Linked DNA regions of Puniceibacterium sp. IMCC21224. The protein of the gene in region 1 interacts with the protein of each later gene in a pairwise test. Links are inferred from orthologs where the notes say so. Each region holds a gene or a part of one and is shown in the gene's direction. Other genes may lie near its edges.

What was found.
Region 2: the proteins of ndk (region 1) and IMCC21224_RS09695 interact in binary tests that used the Escherichia coli proteins (3 or more experiments, as listed by UniProt). The link is inferred for Puniceibacterium sp. IMCC21224 from one-to-one orthologs.
Region 3: the proteins of ndk (region 1) and IMCC21224_RS13085 interact in binary tests that used the Escherichia coli proteins (3 or more experiments, as listed by UniProt). The link is inferred for Puniceibacterium sp. IMCC21224 from one-to-one orthologs.

The regions. Positions count from the first base shown.
Region 1 is NZ_LDPY01000001.1:2,612,010-2,618,028, reverse strand. What follows is about bases 1,570-4,397. They hold ndk (nucleoside-diphosphate kinase), read left to right. Parts: upstream 1,570-2,686; coding sequence 2,687-3,109; downstream 3,110-4,397. Other genes in these bases: IMCC21224_RS12005 (pyridoxal phosphate-dependent aminotransferase), read right to left, coding at 3,660-4,397; IMCC21224_RS12010 (TfoX/Sxy family protein), read right to left, coding at 3,144-3,512; IMCC21224_RS12020 (ABC-F family ATP-binding cassette domain-containing protein), read right to left, coding at 1,570-2,418. Also shown: IMCC21224_RS12025 (MarC family protein), read right to left, coding at 1-465; more of IMCC21224_RS12020, read right to left, coding at 565-1,569; more of IMCC21224_RS12005, read right to left, coding at 4,398-4,841; IMCC21224_RS12000 (MmcQ/YjbR family DNA-binding protein), read right to left, coding at 4,998-5,339; IMCC21224_RS11995 (VOC family protein), read left to right, coding at 5,461-5,841. UniProt on the Escherichia coli protein: Major role in the synthesis of nucleoside triphosphates other than ATP. The ATP gamma phosphate is transferred to the NDP beta phosphate via a ping-pong mechanism, using a phosphorylated active-site intermediate.
Region 2 is NZ_LDPY01000001.1:2,103,139-2,109,329, reverse strand. Bases 1,719-4,718 are described here. They hold IMCC21224_RS09695 (uracil-DNA glycosylase), read left to right. Parts: upstream 1,719-2,891; coding sequence 2,892-3,545; downstream 3,546-4,718. Other genes in these bases: moaC (cyclic pyranopterin monophosphate synthase MoaC), read left to right, coding at 4,347-4,718; trpC (indole-3-glycerol phosphate synthase TrpC), read left to right, coding at 3,542-4,345; trpD (anthranilate phosphoribosyltransferase), read left to right, coding at 1,880-2,899; IMCC21224_RS09705 (aminodeoxychorismate/anthranilate synthase component II), read left to right, coding at 1,719-1,883. Also shown: IMCC21224_RS09710 (divergent polysaccharide deacteylase family protein), read right to left, coding at 1-835; more of IMCC21224_RS09705, read left to right, coding at 1,302-1,718; more of moaC, read left to right, coding at 4,719-4,823; gephyrin-like molybdotransferase Glp, read left to right, coding at 4,820-5,986; IMCC21224_RS09675 (CaiB/BaiF CoA-transferase family protein), read left to right, coding at 6,110-6,191. UniProt on the Escherichia coli protein: Excises uracil residues from the DNA which can arise as a result of misincorporation of dUMP residues by DNA polymerase or due to deamination of cytosine.
Region 3 is NZ_LDPY01000001.1:2,828,010-2,834,023, reverse strand. What follows is about bases 1,512-4,334. They hold IMCC21224_RS13085 (5-formyltetrahydrofolate cyclo-ligase), read left to right. Parts: upstream 1,512-2,552; coding sequence 2,553-3,116; downstream 3,117-4,334. Other genes in these bases: IMCC21224_RS13075 (DMT family transporter), read left to right, coding at 3,975-4,334; IMCC21224_RS13080 (TIGR00282 family metallophosphoesterase), read left to right, coding at 3,166-3,978; mgtE (magnesium transporter), read left to right, coding at 1,512-2,550. Outside these bases: guaD (guanine deaminase), read right to left, coding at 1-1,019; more of mgtE, read left to right, coding at 1,156-1,511; more of IMCC21224_RS13075, read left to right, coding at 4,335-4,916; IMCC21224_RS13070 (SLC13 family permease), read left to right, coding at 4,937-6,014. UniProt on the Escherichia coli protein: Involved in the removal of 5-formyltetrahydrofolate.

The DNA.
Region 1 (6,019 bases):
CAGCAGAACGGCGATCAGCACACCCAGCACCGAGGCCATGCCAACCGCGCCCTGAGCCTGTCCGGTCAGCAAAATAATCGAGGCAATGGCGCCGGGACCGGCAATAAGCGGGATCGCAATCGGAAAGACTGACGGATCGGGCATGTCCTGTGGCGTGGAGGTCTTGTCCTCGCGCCGCTTGTTGCGCCGTTCAAACAGCATATCCAGCGCGGTCAGGAACAGCAGGATTCCCCCCGAAATGCGAAAAGCGGGCATCGAAATGCCGATAAAGTTCAGCACGGATTCGCCGAGAAATGCGAAAAGGAACAACACGCCGGCACCGACAAGACAGGCGCGATAGGCGACCGCGCGCCGGTGGCGTGCATCTGCCCCGGCGGTCAAGGCAATAAAGATTGGCGTCAAACCGATCGGGTCGATCACCACAAACAGGGTGACAAAGGCGGGGATTAAAAGGGCTGCGTCCATAGGGGCGCAGCCTTAGGCATTGCAGGTCGATCTTGCAATGGGCGTAATGGCCGGGCGCTGTTTCAATAAGCACGCAGACCTCAATCGTCCGAACGGGCGTCAGACGGTCTCAGCTTCGTCCAGCTTTTCCAGCGCGGCCATCCACAGTGCCTCTGCCCGGCCCAATGCCTCCATCACCTCGGCGTATTTTTTGTTCCAGGTGGCCAGTTCGCCCGCACGGGTATCGTCGTAAAGCTCCGGATTGGCGAGTTTTTTTGCCAGCTTGTCACGCATATCATTCAGCTTGGCGACACGTTCCTCGCCTTTGCGGGCGTCCGAGCGCAGCGCCAGAATCGCGTCACGCGACGGGCGCTTGGGTTTTTCCTGGATAGGTTTCGCTGGTTTGATGGGCTTGTCGGGTTGCAGCAACAGCTTGCGATACGCCTCGAGGTCGTCCTCGTAGGGGGCGACCGAACCATCCTTGACCAGCCAGAGCCGGTCCGCGACCATGCTGAGCAGGTGCATGTCGTGGCTGACCAGAATGACAGCACCGGAATAGGCGGTCAGCGCCTCGACCAATGCCTCGCGCGATTCGATGTCGAGGTGGTTGGTCGGCTCATCGAGGATCAGCAGATGGGGTGCGTCGATGGTGGCCAGCAGCAGCGACAGGCGCGCCTTTTGACCACCCGACAAGCGTCCGACCTCGGTGTCTGCCTGATCGGCGCCCAGACCAAAGCCCGCCAATTGGGCCCGCAGTTTCGACTGCATCGTATTGGGGCGCAGCCGTTGCAGGTGCGAGAGGGGAGATTCGTCGATATGCAGTTCATCGACCTGATGCTGGGCGAAATAGCCAATCCTTAGCTTGTTTGAGCGGGTCATCTTGCCGTCCATCAGCGGCAGACGGTCCGACAGCAGTTTGGACAGCGTAGATTTGCCCTGACCGTTGCGACCCAAAAGCGCGATGCGGTCGTCCTGATCAATGCGCAGATTCAGTCGGCTGAGAACCAGGGTGTCGCCATAGCCGGTCGACCCGCCTTCGATATGAATGATCGGCGGCGACAGCTCGTCCGGCTGCGGAAAGCTGAACACGCGCTTGGCCATCTCTTCGGGCGGGGTGATCGTGTCCATCTTTTCGATCATCTTGACACGGGCCTGGGCCTGCTTGGCTTTGGACGCCTTGGCCTTGAACCGGTCAACGAATTTTTGCAGGTGATCTTTGCGGGCCTGCTGTTTTTTGGCCATCGACGTCAGCACGGCACGCTGTTCGGCGCGCTGGCGGGCGAACTGGTCGTAGGGACCGTTCCAGAAGGTCAGCTTTTTCTCTTCGAGGTGCAGGATTCCGCCAACGGCGCGGTTCAGCAGTCCGCGGTCGTGCGAAATGATGATGACGGTATGCGGATATTTGGCCAGATAGGATTCCAGCCACAGCGCCCCTTCGAGGTCGAGGTAGTTGGTCGGTTCGTCCAGCAGCAGCAGGTCGGGCTGCGCAAAGAGTACCCCCGCCAGTGCCACCCGCATCCGCCAGCCACCGGAAAAGGCGCTGCACGGCATTTTCTGCGCGTCGTCGTCAAAACCCAAACCCTTGAGAATCGACGCGGCGCGCGCTTCGGCGGACCAGGCGTCGATATCGGCCAGCCGAGTCTGAATTTCCGCGATGCGATGCGCATCCTGCGCGGTCTCGGATTCGGCCATGAGTTTGGCGCGCTCGGTGTCTGCGGCCAGCACCGTGTCGATCAGCGAGGTTTCCGACGCTGGCACCTCTTGGGCTACCCCGCCGATCTTGGCGCGGCTGGGCAGCGAAATGATACCACTGTCAAGCGTCAGTTCGCCGCGGATCAGTTTGAACAGCGTTGTTTTGCCCGCACCATTGGCACCGACCAGACCAACCTTGTGACCTTCGGGAATGGTTGCAGAGGCTTCGACCATCAACGGACGGCCTTCAACGGAGTAGTTTATTTCTTGAATCTTCAACATGGCCGCGCCTTAGCAGAGCGTTGCGACACTGGCCAGTACAGACCGTGCGTCGAATGTGTTCTGGACGATATTATCGCTGCGGCGCCGTCGACCTGCCCACAGTGGCGGAGTGCGGGTTGCGATTGCCGTGGGGTTAATGCAGGGCGCAACATCTGTTTAGAACCGCGCGTCACAACCCTTTCCAAGCGCAGGGGCGCATGGTATCGCAGCGCCAATTGTAAACACGCCGGGCCAAATGTCCCGGTTCGCGACATATGGAGCACGACACATGGTCACCGAACGCACGCTGAGCATTATCAAGCCAGACGCCACCAAGCGGAACCTGACTGGCAAGATCAATGCCAAATTCGAAGAGGCGGGTCTGCGGATCGTGGCGCAAAAGCGCATCCAGCTGACAAAAGCGCAGGCCGGCGAATTCTACAAGGTCCACGCCGAGCGTCCGTTCTACGACGAGCTGTGCGAATTCATGGCATCCGAGCCGGTTGTTGTTCAGGTTCTCGAAGGCGAATCCGCAATCACCAAGAACCGTGAAGTCATGGGCGCCACCAACCCCGCCGATGCGGCGGCTGGTACTGTGCGCGCAGAATTTGCGGAATCGGTTGGCGAAAACTCGGTCCACGGTTCGGACGCCCCCGAAACCGCCGCCGAAGAGATCGCGTATTTCTTCTCGGGTCTCGAACTGGTCGGCTAAACCCGGCCCGCTATTTCAGCGATATATTCGGGGTCTATCGACGTTTTCGGTCGATCACCCCAATGGCATCAAGGGCCGCTTCGAAATCGGAGCGGCCCTTTTCGTCGGTGCCCGCCACCTCAACCCTGAGCGCGTCGAACTGAACCCGCAGCGCAGCCTTTTCGTCGCCCTTGCAATCGTTCCAGGGCCGCCCCTGAAGCGACATATGCAGAAGGTAGTAGGGGATGAAATGCGGCTGTGATCCATTCAGCAGCAGCCGTCGATAGGCCTCGTGTGCGCCGATATCGCGCAACATCTCGGCGCAGTCGACACCGGCGCGCGTCAATGACGCCTCAAACGCGGGGCCGATGTTGCGGATCGTTGAAGTGGGTGTCTTTGCCACGGCGTACCCCGTAAAATGCATGCACCACCAACTTTAGGGCAGCTTGCCCGCTTGGGTAAAGTGCGTGTTTGTGATCAAGGCGTCTGGCGCGTAACATTTCGCAGACCACATTTTTACGGGCGGCCTGCGACGCCCGGGTGAGCGGGTGAACCCTGCATCTGCGCCGGGTCAGCGTGCTGTGGCGCGTTCGGCGGCAAATTCGCACAAGGTTCCCAGCGCCTGTGCCAATGCGTCATCAGCTACGGTCAGTGCCACTCGGACATGACCTGCCGCTGACGCGCCAAAGCTTTCACCCGGCATCACCGCGATATGATGGGTATCCAGCAGGGCATTGGCAAAGCTTTCGCCGCTTAGCGCGGTGGCGCGGATGTCCAGCATCACATACATCGCGCCTTGCGACGGGATCTGGCCGACAACGGACTGCGCGCCAAGGATCTGTTGCGCCAGCATGCGGCGGCGGCGAAACGGGGCGGCGACAGCCTCTTCCAGCGTCGAACCTTGTTCCAGCGCAAACAGGGCGGCGTCCTGAATATATCCCGGCACGCCGTAGGTCGTATTGGTGGCAAGGTCGATCAGCGGGGTAATCACTGCTTCGGGTGCGACGATCCATCCCAGACGGCTGCCGGTCATGGCGTGGCTTTTGGACATCGATCCGATGACCAGCGTGCGCTCGGCCATTCTCGGTAGCGCGCGGGGCGAGATGTGGCTGCCGTCCCAGACCTGGGTGTCATACACCTCGTCCGAGATCAGCCAAAGATCGTGATCGCGGACAACCGTCGCAATGTCGTCCAGCGTTTCACGGGGATAAACTGTGCCGGTCGGGTTGTTCGGTGTGTTGATAAGCAGCGACGCAGCCCCGATGGCGGCCAGCGCGAGGGCATCGCGCTGCGGCAGGAAACGATCGCGTGCCCGTGTGGTGATCGCCTGCGGTATCGCCCCGGCGGCGCGGATCGAGCCGGGATAGGTGGCATAAAACGGATCGACAAAAAGTGCCGTATCGCCCGCAGAGCAGGCCGCGACATGGGCCGCAAACAGCGCCGCCTGTCCGCCTGGTGTGATCAGCACGTTGTCGCGGTTGGTGGCCACTCCGGTCTGCCGGGTCAGGCGCGTGGCGACAGCGTCGCGCAAGGCGTTCGTACCCGGCACCGCAGCATAGCCGGTATGCCCGTTCAACGCCGATGCATGCATTGCGTTCAGGATCGCGGGGTCGGTACGGATATCATGTTCGCCGATGGTCAGTTCGGTCACATCAATCCCCGCGGCGATCATCGCGCGCGCGCGGTTGAACACGTCCCACCCGTCAGAACCACCGCCGTTGATTGATGTGATGCGAGTGGACAATACGGGCATGGTGAAACCTTTCAGATAGAGAGTTGGAGCAGCATTTTTCCGACGATGCGCGAGCGGTCGGACCCGGTTGATGCCCGTTGCCGTCTCTGTGCCAGACCCGGCCCGGCAGGGAAAGAGGGAAGGGACGCGCCCCGCGCCGCTCAGGCGAAGCGTGGGTCAGATCGGATCAAGCGCGGCCTGCAGTTTTTTCGGCAGACCTGCCCGGATCAGCCGGTACGAGGTGGTCAGACGGTCCTGCAATTCCTGTGGCGGCGCATCGAACGGCACCAGCACCCAGGAGCGGTGGAAATATGGCGCACGGGTCGCACGGTCCATATCGATCAGCAGGGCGGCATCTTCGATTGACTGCGTCTTGACCGAAACGCCGTTCTGAACGGTCCCGATACAGGCGAACACCTTGCCGCCGACCTTCCACACGTCGTGCCCTTCGCCCCAGGGGGCAGACCATTGCGCACCGGGAAAACCTTGGCAGAGATCGTTGGCAAGCTTGCACGTCATGGCCTGCAGCATCGCCTGAGTTTCCGGCGCGATCTACTCACTTCTTGATCTCAAGTGCACTTGAGGATGTACGCTGAGTCGCATCGCAATATCGGGGCAGGATTCAGGAAAGGAAATCGCCATGTCGGCACAACTGGAACACGTAAATATCGCGGTCGCGGACCCCAGGATCACAGCAGAGATTTTGACGCGGCTCTTTGACTGGACCGTCCGCTGGGAAGGGGCCGCGATGGGCGACGGCTATTCGGTACATGTGGGGGCAGGGCAGGGGTATGTCGCGCTCTATCGTCCCGGCACACAAATGCAAAAGGCCGAACCGCGCTATCGCCGCTTTGGCTCTCTGAACCACATTGGCGTCACGGTGGACGATCTGGGGGCTGCCGAAGCGCGGGTGCAGGCCGAGGGTTATGTCCCACACAGCCACGCAGACTATGAACCCGGCAAGCGGTTCTATTTCGACGGCCCGGACGGAGTGGAATACGAAGTGGTGAGCTATGGTTGAAACGCGCCATTGATACATGGGTGGCCGGTTCTGATCCTGAGCCCGGCGACCGCGTTCCGGGCAGCGCTCTGCGAGTGACCGGACAATTGAGCCAACCCTGTGCGTCCATCTACCTTGGGTCCGCTGTGAACCCGAAACGCTATGGCGACGCTCCTTGCTTGCGCAACGCGTGTCCGCT
Region 2 (6,191 bases), 510 kb from region 1 along the record:
CGCCATTGGGTGGCTCGGGGGCGGGTTCCGCGTCAGGGGCGGCATCTGGCTCGGCAACGGCGACCCGGTCTGTGCCAGCATCAGGTTGACCTTCGGTCCCGGCTTGCGGCTCAGAAACTGCAATCGGGGCTGGTTCGACCATCGCGATCTCGTCCGGTTTGTCGGCCTCAACAGCTTCCGCGTCCGCATCGGCGACAACAGGCGGCATCTCAGGCGCAGCCTCGGGCGGTTCATCGGCAGCAACCAATCCGCTATCCTCAGTCGGAACCTGTGGTGCCGGTGGCTGCGCCGGTTCGGTCGCAATCGATGGTTCTGGCTCGGCTGTCGGAGCACGGGGCGCCTGAGACTGAACACTGGGGCTGACAGGCGTGTCTGCGATCACCGCGACCGATGCACCGCTATCCGACACGTCGGGAGCGATCCCGATGCTGTCAGCCGGGGCAACCTGCGGCGCGCTGCCCGGTGTGGTGTCACTCGTCACCGCCTGATCGCTGTTCCCGGCCTGCGGCAAAGGGGCGGGTTCGGTTTGCGCCACTTCGCTCTCGTCGCCCGGGCGACGGGCCGCTGCGGGCGGCGCTGGTGATTGCGGCGCCTCGGTCGCGGCCTCCTCATACCGGACGGGCGGCACATCAGACGGGGCTTCGGAGGAAGTCGGCGCAACTTCGGGATTGGTCTTGGTCTCGGGCAGCGTGCTGGCGGTCTGCTCTTTCAGTTCAGAGGGTGCTGCCATCGCATCGTTTGAAGATGGCACTCCAATTGCCACCGATATGGCACCAGCCCCGACGACCGAAAGAACGGCACCGGCGAGCGCACCTGTTACATATCCTTTGACCATGACTTTGCCCTCTCACTAACTGCGCTGCGCCTCGCGACTTCGGGCCGACCTCATTCCTCTGACCGACCGCCGGGATCCGCGCCTGTTGACGTCGCACCCCGCACCTGCACAGGTATACCGCTATACCTATCCACCAGACCAGTCCCGGAAATGAAGAAACATCCAGACTGCGCCATATCGTGCCGTCTGGAACAGTATTGCCACAACACACTCATGCCGATTCAACACGGATTCTCCCGCATCTTTTGAATACCGCATCCGCCGCCAATTCAGTCGATCTGAGCGCGCGGAGACCAGGCTTTGCCCGGCGCGGTTTACACAGACCCGCTGATCGGCAATAAGTCGCGCCAATGCTTCTGCAATTCCGGGCAGGCTGGCAGGCGCGTCCAAGGATTCACCCCCCCTTTTGCGCCGACACCTGACCCGATATGATGCGAGCGCAATGTAAACAACCGGCTGTGCCCCAATGCTGCTATTGATCGATAATTACGACAGCTTCACTTACAATCTCGTGCATTACTTTGGCGAGCTTGGGACCGAAGTGCGAGTGATGCGCAACGACGCGCTGGACGTGCAGGCGGCGATGGCGATGAACGCCTCTGGCATTGTTCTTTCGCCCGGGCCGTCCGACCCGGACCATGCCGGCATCTGCCTGGCCCTAACGATGGCTGCCGCTGAAACGGCAACACCGCTGATGGGCGTTTGTCTGGGTCATCAGACCATCGGCCAGGCCTTTGGCGGCACGGTCGTGCAACACGCCGAGATTGTCCATGGCAAACTGGGCCAGATGCGGCACACCGGCTCTGGCCTGTTTGCGGGCCTGCCGTCGCCCTTTGACGCGACGCGCTATCATTCACTGGTGGTGGACCGTGCTACCCTGCCCGACTGTCTAGAAATCACGGCAGATATTGAGGATGGCACCATAATGGGCCTGCAGCATCGCGATCTGCCAATCCACGGTGTGCAGTTTCACCCCGAATCCATCAAGTCCGAACACGGCCACGCACTGATGCGCAATTTCCTGAACATCCTGAAAGTCCCGGCATGAGCGATCTACTCAAACCGCTGATTGGCGCAGCCGCCGACCGCCCCTTGACCCGCGCCGAGGCCGAGACAGCGTTTGGCCTTTTGTTCGCAGGCGAGGCCACGCCGAGCCAGATCGGCGGGCTGCTGATGGCTCTGCGGACACGCGGCGAAACGGTGGATGAATATTCCGCCGCCGCCTGGGTCATGCGCGAAAAATGTCACAAGGTGCGGGCGCCCAAGGGCGCGATGGACATCGTTGGAACCGGCGGTGATGGCAAAGGCACGCTGAATATCTCGACCGCGACCGCCTTTGTGGTCGCGGGCGCGGGTGTGCCGGTGGCCAAGCATGGCAACCGCAATCTGTCGTCAAAATCTGGGGCGGCAGACGCGCTGACCCAGATGGGAATCAACGTGATGATCGACGCGCAACATGCTGAAAAAGCGCTGAATGATGTCGGGATCTGCTTTATGATGGCGCCTATGCACCATCCGGCTATGGCCCATGTCGGCCCGGTTCGAACCGAGCTGGGAACCCGCACGATCTTTAACATCCTCGGGCCGCTGACCAACCCGGCTGGGGTCAAACGCCAACTGACAGGGGCGTTTAGTCGCGACCTGATCCGGCCTATGGCCGAAACGCTGGCGCAGCTTGGATCGGAAAAGGCCTGGCTGGTGCATGGATCGGACGGCACCGATGAATTGACGATCACCGGGATCAGCTGGGTGGCCGAACTGGGGCTGGACGGTTCTGTGACCGACCGCGAAGTCCACCCGGAAGAGGCCGGATTGCCTATACATCCATTTGAATCGATCGTCGGTGGCACACCCGAACAGAATGGTCGCGCCTTTCGCGCACTCCTCGCGGGCGAACCTTCGGCCTACCGCGACGCTGTTCTGCTGAATGCCGCAGCGGCGCTATTGGTTGCGGACCACGTAAACTCTCTACCGGATGGCGTTGAAAAGGCACGTGAAAGCATCGACAGCGGCGCAGCCCTTGGACGCGTTGAGGCATTGGCGCGCGCCACTCAGAATGGCTGATCTGTCACCACCTGTTGCATGGGCGCATCTGCCGTTTTTTACCCAGACGCTGCCGGGTATTTCTCAGGCCCTTGCGGAAGAGGATCGCGCGGTTTTCCCGCCCAAACGCTACATCTTTCGCGCTCTCGATTTGACCCCGCCAGAGGCGACCAAAGTGGTTATCCTTGGACAGGATCCCTACCACACAGCGGGCAAGGCTGATGGGCTGGCCTTTTCAATCCCGCAGGATTTTGGCGGCAGGCTTGACAGCCTTGGTAATATTTTCAAAGAGTTAGAGTCCGACCTTGGCGCCCCACGTGATCGCACCGACCTGTCCGACTGGGCGCGACAGGGGGTACTTCTGCTCAATACCGCACTGACGGTGCCCGAGGGCAAGGCGAAAGGCCACGCAAAACTGGGCTGGGCCCAGTTGACCCGTGACGTGCTGATCGCCCTGTCGGACAGACCCTGTGCCTTTGTGCTCTGGGGTGGGCCGGCACAAAGCTTTGCCCGCCACATCACTGGACCAGATCATCTGATCCTACGCAGCCCGCATCCCTCGCCACTCTCGGTGTACCGGGGATTTTTCGGCTCTCGCCCCTTTTCCCAGGTCAACGTCTGGCTTATTGCAAGGGGCGAGGATCCCATCAACTGGACAAAGACATGACAGGCACCATTCTGGACAAGATCAAGGCCTATAAGCTGGCCGAGGTCGCCGCCGACAAAGCCGCCCTGCCAATGGCCGAGGTCGAAGCGCGCGCCCGTGCCGCAGATCCGGTACGCCCCTTTGGCACAGCATTACAGGCGGCACAGACCGATGGCTACGGCCTGATCGCCGAAGTTAAGAAAGCTTCGCCCTCCAAAGGGTTGATCCGGGAGGATTTTCATCCATCCACCCTCGCTACGGCTTATGAATCTGGTGGCGCGACCTGCCTGTCCGTTCTGACGGACACCCCCAGTTTTCAAGGTGCAAAACCGTTTCTGACCCAGGCACGCGCCGCTACCAACCTGCCCGCGCTGCGCAAGGATTTTATGTACGACCCATATCAGGTGGCCGAGGCGCGCAGCCTGAATGCCGACTGTATTCTGATCATCATGGCCTCGGTCTCGGACATGCAGGCAGCAGAGCTTGAGGCATGCGCAACGGATTGGGGTATGGACGCGCTGATTGAGGTGCATGACCGGGCCGAACTTGACCGCGCACTTGCGCTGAAATCCAGATTGATTGGTGTAAATAACCGCAATCTCAAGACGTTCGAGACCACTCTTGATACCACCCGCCGCTTGTCGGCACATGTCCCCGCTGACCGCATGCTGATTTCGGAATCCGGGCTCAACTCCCCAGCTGATCTGGCGGATATGGCCGCGCATGGCGCGCGTGCCTTCCTCATCGGCGAAAGCCTGATGCGGCAAGAGGATGTTGCGCAGGCGACCAGGACGCTGCTGGCCAACCCGGTGGCTGCATAAGATGGCGGATCTGACCCATTTCGATGCCAAGGGCGACGCCCATATGGTCGATGTTTCCGATAAGGCGGTGACGTCGCGTATCGCAACGGCCGCAGGTTACATTAAAATGGCCAAAGAAACCTTTGATATTATTACCGAAGGTCGCGCCAAAAAAGGCGATGTGATCGGCATTGCGCGGCTTGCCGGTATCATGGGCGCCAAGAAAACGCCGGATCTGATCCCGCTCTGCCATCCGCTACCCGTCACCAAAGTGTCGGTCGAGCTTGAGCCGGACGCCGACCTGCCGGGACTTCGTATCACCGCAACCGTCAAGACCACAGGCCAGACCGGCGTCGAGATGGAAGCGCTGACCGCTGTTAGTATCGCCGCGCTGACCGTCTATGACATGGCCAAGGCGGTGGACAAACAGATGGAGATCAGCGGTATCCGCGTATTGCTCAAGGACGGTGGCAAATCCGGCCGGTTCGAGGCGCCATGATCGCCGTCGCCGAGGCGCTCGATCAGCTCTTTGCGCTTGTGCCGCCGATGCAGACCGAAACTGTGGCGTTATGCGACGCACTCGGCCGGGTTTTGGCGAATGACGCGGTGGCGCTGCGTGATCAGCCGCCCTTTGCCGCATCCGCCATGGATGGCTATGCGGTGACAGACGCCACCCCAGGCGCGACGCTGACGGTAATTGGCGCGTCAGCCGCAGGCCATGGATTTGATGGTTCGGTCGGTCCCGGTCAGGCCGTGCGCATTTTCACCGGTGCCCCCCTGCCACAAGGGGCCACGCGCGTGATCATCCAAGAGGACGTGACCCGCAGTGAAGACCGCATCGTACTGGGTGGCAACCTAGATACTTCGACCCATATCCGTCCGGCAGGAAACGATTTTACTGTTGGCGCACGGCTTTCTGCGCCTCGTCAGCTGGCGCCAAACGACATCGCCTTGCTCGCGTCGATGAACATTGCCCACGTCCAGGTCACGCGGCGTCCCGTGGTGGCGCTGATCGCCACCGGAGACGAGCTTGTGATGCCCGGAGAGCCCCCCGGACCGGATCAGATCGTTGCGTCGAACAGCTTTGGTCTGTTCGCACATCTTATCGCGCTGGGGGCGGAACCAAGGTTACTGCCCATCGCCCGCGACACCCCAGAGGCACTGCGCACGGTGTTGGAATTGGCGCGCGGTGCTGACTTGATCATCACCATTGGCGGTGCTTCAGTTGGGGATCATGATCTGGTTGCTCCGGTGACGGCAAGCCTTGGAATGCAGCGGGCCTTTTACAAGGTGGCGATGCGTCCAGGCAAACCGCTGATGGCGGGGCGGTTGGGGCAATCGATGCTGATCGGGTTGCCGGGGAATCCGGTGTCCGCCATGGTCTGTGGTCATGTGTTCGTTGCCCCCGTGGTCCGCGCGATGCTGGGGTTAGAACAGACTTTTGCGCCGCGCCGCAGCGCATTTCTGGCCGAACCACTGCCAACCAACGGACCACGCGAGCATTACATGCGCGCCCGGATCGAAGATGGGAAGTTGCGCGCTTTTGACCGGCAGGACAGTGCCTTGCTTAGCGTACTTGCGCAGGCGAATGCGCTGATTGTGCGCCCGCCAAACGATCCGGCCCGTGCGGCAGGCGCTCTGGTTGAATACCTCGGAATGTGAACTGGGGGCGGCCAGTCCCAGCGCCCACTGATCCTGAAACCCAGTGGCCTGAGGTCATAGACCTTGCGCCATGATCGGGTTTCGGTGACTGTGCGCCAAAGCTGCGCAAGAACCGGAGGCCGCGTGTCACACCCTCACCCCCCTTGCGCGGCTGGCTCAAACGGACCTTTGGCCGGGGTCCGCATTATGGATCTGTCGCGCATTC
Region 3 (6,014 bases), 220 kb from region 1 along the record:
CCGATCTCGTAGGCCGAGGCCATAGTGCGCAGCATCGAAAACGACGATCCGCCCCCGGTGTCTGTGGCCAGCCCGATCCGCTGCCCCTCGCGCATGAGGCCATCCATGTCAAACAGACCCGAGCCAATAAAGGTGTTGGATGTCGGGCAATGCACCATTGCGGCGCCGACTTCGCGCAGGCGGGTGCGCTCGCGCGGCTCCAGATGGATCGCGTGGCCGTACAGTCCGCGTGCCCCCAGCAATCCATGCGACTCGTAGGTGTCAAGGTAGTCGCGGGCCTGCGGAAAGAGGGATTTGACCCAGGCGATCTCGTCCAGTTGTTCGCTCAGATGGGTCTGCATCAGGCAATCGGGATGTTCAGCCCAAAGCGCGCCCATCGCGGACAGTTGTTCCGGCGTCGATGTTGGCGAAAATCGTGGGGTGATGACATAAGACAGCCGGTCCACGCCATGCCAGCGCTCCAGCAGCGCTTTGCTGTCGTCATACCCCGATTGCGCTGTGTCGCGCAGGCCCTCGGGGGCGTTGCGGTCCATGCAGGTCTTGCCTGCGAACAGCCGCTGACCCCGCGACTGCGCCTCTTGCATCAGGGCGTTGACGCTGTGCGGATGGATCGTGCAGTAGCTACATACCGTGGTGGTGCCGTGCGACGCCGTCAGGTCCAGATACAGTTGCGCGGCGTCTGCGGCATAGTCCGGATCGTCAAAGCGCATCTCTTCGGGGAAGGTATAGCTGTTGAGCCAGTCAATCAGCCGCTTCCCCCAACTGGCGACAATTGCGGTTTGGGGGTAATGCGCGTGGGCATCGACAAAACCGGCGCAGATCAGCGCATTGCCGTAGCGTACCTGTTCCGCCTGGGGATGGGCGGCGATCAGCGCCGCACCGTCGCCGACGGCTACAATCAGCCCGCGGTCGATCAGAACGCCGCCGCTGGCGCTGTGACGCGCCGCGTCCGGCCCGCGTTCAAACGGCGATCCCTCAAAGCTTAGGGTTTGCCCCAGAAGTAGCGTCTGCCTGCCCATTCTCACCGCCTCGTTGCCGCATTTTCCACCGCAGCAGATTAGGCGCGGCCTGCGGAAAGGTAAATCTTTCTCGGCTCTGTTGCTTGGCGGGGGGATACCCTAATGTCACCAGAGAAACGCGAACGACGGGGCAGGCATGGCTGACAACACCGAAACACAAAACCCCGAGTCTGATTCTGACGAAGCGGCGTATACGCTGGACCGCAAGGCCGTTGCAGCGATCCTGTATGCGGTCGATATCAACGACCGCGAAAAGCTGATCGAACTGATGGAGCCGCTGCACGCGGCTGACATCGCCGACCTTTTGGAACAGATCAACGCTTTTGACCGGATGCGGCTGATCAAGCTGTACGGACAGGAATTCGACGGCGAGATCCTGACCGAACTGGACGAGTCGATCCGCGAAGAAGTCATCGGCCTGCTGCATCCCGAAGTGCTGGCCGACGCGGTGCGTGAACTCGACAGCGACGATGTGGTCGACCTGCTGGAAGACCTTGAACAGAACCAGCAGGACGCGATTCTGGATGTGCTCGAGGACAGTGACCGGGTGGCGGTGCAGCAATCGCTGACCTATCCGGAATACTCGGCCGGTCGTCTGATGCAGCGCGAGGTGGTGATGGCGCCCGAGCATTGGAACGTCGGGGAAGCCATTGATTTTTTGAGGAATTCCGAAGATCTGCCAGAGCAGTTTTATCACATCGTTCTGGTTGACCCTCGGTTGCGACCGGTGGGGAATGTTGGCCTGGGCACGTTGATGTCGTCGCGCCGCGAGGTGATGCTGCAATCCATCGTGTCCGACACCTTTCACGTGATCCCGGTGACGCGGTACGAGGGCGACGTGGCCTATGCCTTCAACCAGTATCATCTGATTTCGGCCCCGGTGGTGGACGAAAACGAACGTCTGGTGGGGGTGATCACCATCGACGACGCGATGGCCGTGCTGGACGAGGAACACGAAGAGGACATCCTGCGTCTCGCCGGTGTTGGCGAAGAAAGCTCGCTGTCGGATACGGTGCTGGAAACCACACGGCAGCGGTTTCCCTGGCTGGCGGTGAATCTGGTAACGGCGGTTATGGCCAGCATGGTAATCTCGCAATTCGAGGCAGCGATTGCACAGGTGGTCGCGCTGGCGGTGCTGATGCCGATCGTGGCGTCGATGGGCGGCAACGCGGGCACGCAGTCACTGACTGTCGCGGTGCGGGCGTTGGCGACCAAGGATTTGACCGGCTCAAACGTTTGGCGGGTGATCCGGCGTGAAATTATGGTCGGTCTGATCAACGGCGTCGCTTTTGCTGTCGTCATGGGAATTGTGGGCGTGGTCTGGTTTGGATCTCCTGCGCTGGGCTATGTGATTGCCACGGCGATGGTGATCAACATGGTGGTCGCGGGGTTGGCGGGTACGGTGATTCCGGTGGTGCTGGAAAAGGCAGGCGTCGATCCGGCGCTGGCCTCCGGCGCGTTTGTGACCACGGTGACGGATGTGGTTGGATTCTTTGCATTCCTTGGGTTGGCAGTCTTGGTGCTGTTGTGAGCTTGGCCGACCAAAAGGCCGCAGCGCGCAAAGCTGCCTTTGACCGTCGCAAGCTGGCGCATAACGTGGATCGGGGTAACAGTTCGGCGTATCTGTCCGAAGTACTGGCCGGATATCGCGGTGTCCCAGTTTCAGGGTTCCTGCCAATCCGAACCGAGATTGACCCCCGGCCAGCAATGGCCGAAGCGGCGGCGCATGGCCCGGTGGCGGTGCCGGTGATCCTTGGCCCGGACCGGCCGCTCAGGTTCTCGCGGTGGGAGCCGGACGCGCTGTTGCGCGATGGACCGTTTGGTGCGCAGGTGCCTGCGACGGACGATTTCCTTGTCCCAGAGATTGTGATTGTCCCGCTTGTTGCCTTTACCCGCAGCGGCGGGCGTCTCGGCTACGGCGGCGGTTTCTATGACCGCACGCTAGAACAATTGCGCGGCAGACGGGCGACGCTTGCCATCGGTTTTGCCTATGCGGCGCAAGAGGCCAAAGCGTTGCCGTTGGAAGCCACAGACCAGCCGCTGGATCTGATTGTCACCGAATACGGGATCATTTCCCCGGATCGTTCAGGCGCATGAGTTCGATTAAGGCTTTGCTTTCCCTGCGCTGCAGATTACCCCTCGCAGCATGAGAACGCTATTTCTGGGTGATGTGATGGGCCGCGCCGGGCGTGCGGCCATCACCGAACATCTTCCACGGCTGCGCAGCCAGTGGAAACTCGATTTTGTTGTCGTCAATGGCGAGAATGCGTCAAGCGGCATGGGCCTGACCGGTGAACACGCCAAGGGGCTGCTGGATGCCGGGGCGGATTGCGTGACGCTGGGCGATCATGCCTTTGATCAAAAGGACATGCTGAGTTTCATCGAGAATGAGCCCCGTATTGTGCGCCCGATCAACTTTGCCAAGAATGCGCCGGGTCGCGGGCATCGCCTGTTCACCGACGCACGCGGGCGCAAGGTTCTGGTGGCGCAGGTGCTGGGTCAGGTGTTCATGAAACGGGCCTATGACGATCCGTTTTCGGCCATCGACGCGGTGCTGCGGGCGCATCCGCTGGGCGGGCAGGCGCAGATGATCCTGGTGGACATGCATTGTGAGGCGACCAGCGAAAAGATGGGAATGGGCCATTTCTGCGATGGACGCGCCAGCCTTGTGGTGGGCACCCATACTCATGTGCCGACCGGTGACGCGCAAATCCTGCCGGGTGGCACCGGCTATCTGTCTGATGCAGGCATGTGCGGCGACTACAATTCGGTGATTGGCATGGACAAGGCCGAACCGATGCGCCGCTTTGTCACCGGCATGGGCAAGACACGGTTTCAGCCCGCATTGGGCGAGGCGACGCTGTCCGGCGTTCTGGTCGAAACCGATGATCGAACCGGCAAGGCCACGGCGCTGCACATGATCCGTCAGGGCGGTCGGCTGGAGCAATCCGGGCCATGACAACGCCGACGCTTCGGGCACTGGCGCTGCCTTTGGCGGCGCTGATCCTGTGTGGTGCAGCCTGGGGCGGGACGCAACCGCTGTCCAAACTCGCGGTGAGCGAGGGGTATCGCCATTTCGGTCTGATTTTCTGGCAGATGGCGATTGGTGCTACACTGTTGGGGGTGGTCACTGTTCTGCGCAGGCGCGGGTTACCGTATCAGGTGCCGCATTTGCGGGTCTACCTGGTGCTGGCGCTGATCGGATCGGTCCTGCCCGGCATCGCGTCGTATTCGGCAGCGCGGCATCTGCCGTCTGGCGTGCTGTCAATCCTGCTGAGTTCGGTTCCGATGCTGGCGTTTCCGGTGGCGCTGGCGCTGGGCAACGACCATTTCCACTGGAAGCGGCTTTTCGGCCTCAGTCTGGGCATGGCTGGCGTTTTGCTACTGGTGCTGCCGGACGCCAGCCTGCCAGAGGCGGCGCAGGTGCTTTGGGTGCCGGTGGCGCTGATCGCGTCGGCGTTTTATGCGCTGGAAGGCAATGTGGTGGCGCGCTGGGGCACCGCTGGGCTCGACCCGGTGCAGGCGCTGTGCGGTGCGTCGATGGCCGGAGCGGTAATCACGCTGCCGCTGGCACTGATCAGCGGTCAGTTCATCGACCCGCGCGGCCCGTGGGGTGTGCCGGATCTGGCGTTGATCGCGTCGTCGCTGCTGCATGTGATCGCCTATACCGGCTATGTCTGGCTGGTGGGGGCAACGGGGGCGGTCTTTGCGGTGCAGGTAAGCTATCTGGTCACGTTGTTTGGCGTGACCTGGGCAATGCTGTTCCTGCACGAGGTTTATTCGCCCTATATCTGGGCAGCGCTGGGCCTTATGTTCGGGGGCTTGGCGCTGGTGCAGCCACGCCCACGCGCACAGCTTGCGCCGATCATGCCGACTGGTAACAATGCAGACGTTTGACTGCGGGGGACGCACGCGACATGGACTTGTTTGACTTTGGCCAGACGACCCAAGCTTACATCACCATAGCGGTGGTGCTGGGCATGTTTGCGCTGTTCGTCCGTGAAACCTATCCGACCGAAGTGGTGGCGATCTCTGGTTCGGCCATGCTGCTGGTGTTGGGGGTTCTGCCATACGACGATGCGCTTTTGGTGCTGTCCAATCCCGCGCCGTGGACCATTGCGGCGATGTTCATTGTGATGGGGGCGCTGGTGCGCACCGGGGCGCTGGATGCCTTTACGACACTGGCGCAGGCGCAGGTCAAGAAACGGCCAAAGGTGGCGATGGCTGGCATCATTGCCGTTGTAGTGCTGGCCTCGGCGTTTATGAACAATACGCCTGTCGTTGTGGTGATGCTGCCGATCTTTGTACAATTGTCCAAGGTGATGGGCGTTGCGCCGTCCAAGCTGCTGATTCCGTTGTCTTACGCGGCCATTCTAGGGGGGACCACAACGCTGATTGGCACCTCGACCAACCTGTTGGTGGATGGGGTTGCACGCACGCAGGGGCTAGAGCCGTTTACCATATTTGAGGTCACGCCGCTGGCGCTGATCCTGGTGGCGGGCGGCATGGCGTATCTGGGGCTGGCGGGACGCTTTCTGTTGCCCGAGAGAAGCAGCATGGCCGGGATGCTGACCGATCGCAGCCGGATGAAGTTCTTTACCGAGGCGGTGATTCCGCCCGACAGTAACCTGATTGGTCGCGAGGTACTGGGCGTTCAGTTGTTCAAGCGCGAAGGTGTGCGGCTGGTCGATGTGGTCCGCGGCGACGATTCGTTGCGGCGCAATTTGGCCGAGGTGACGCTTCAGGTCGGGGACCGGGTGGTTCTGCGCACGCAGATGACCGAATTGCTCAGCCTTCAGGCCACCAAAGAGCTAAAGCGCGTCGATCAGGTTTCGGCGGTGGAGACCTCGACCGTCGAGGTGCTGATCACCCCGGGGTGCAAGATGGTGGGCCGGTCGCTGGGTGCGCTTCGGCTGCGGCGGCGGTTCGGGGTCTATCCGCTGGCGGTGCATCGTCGCAATCAGAACATCGGCCGCCAGCTGGACGAACTTGTGG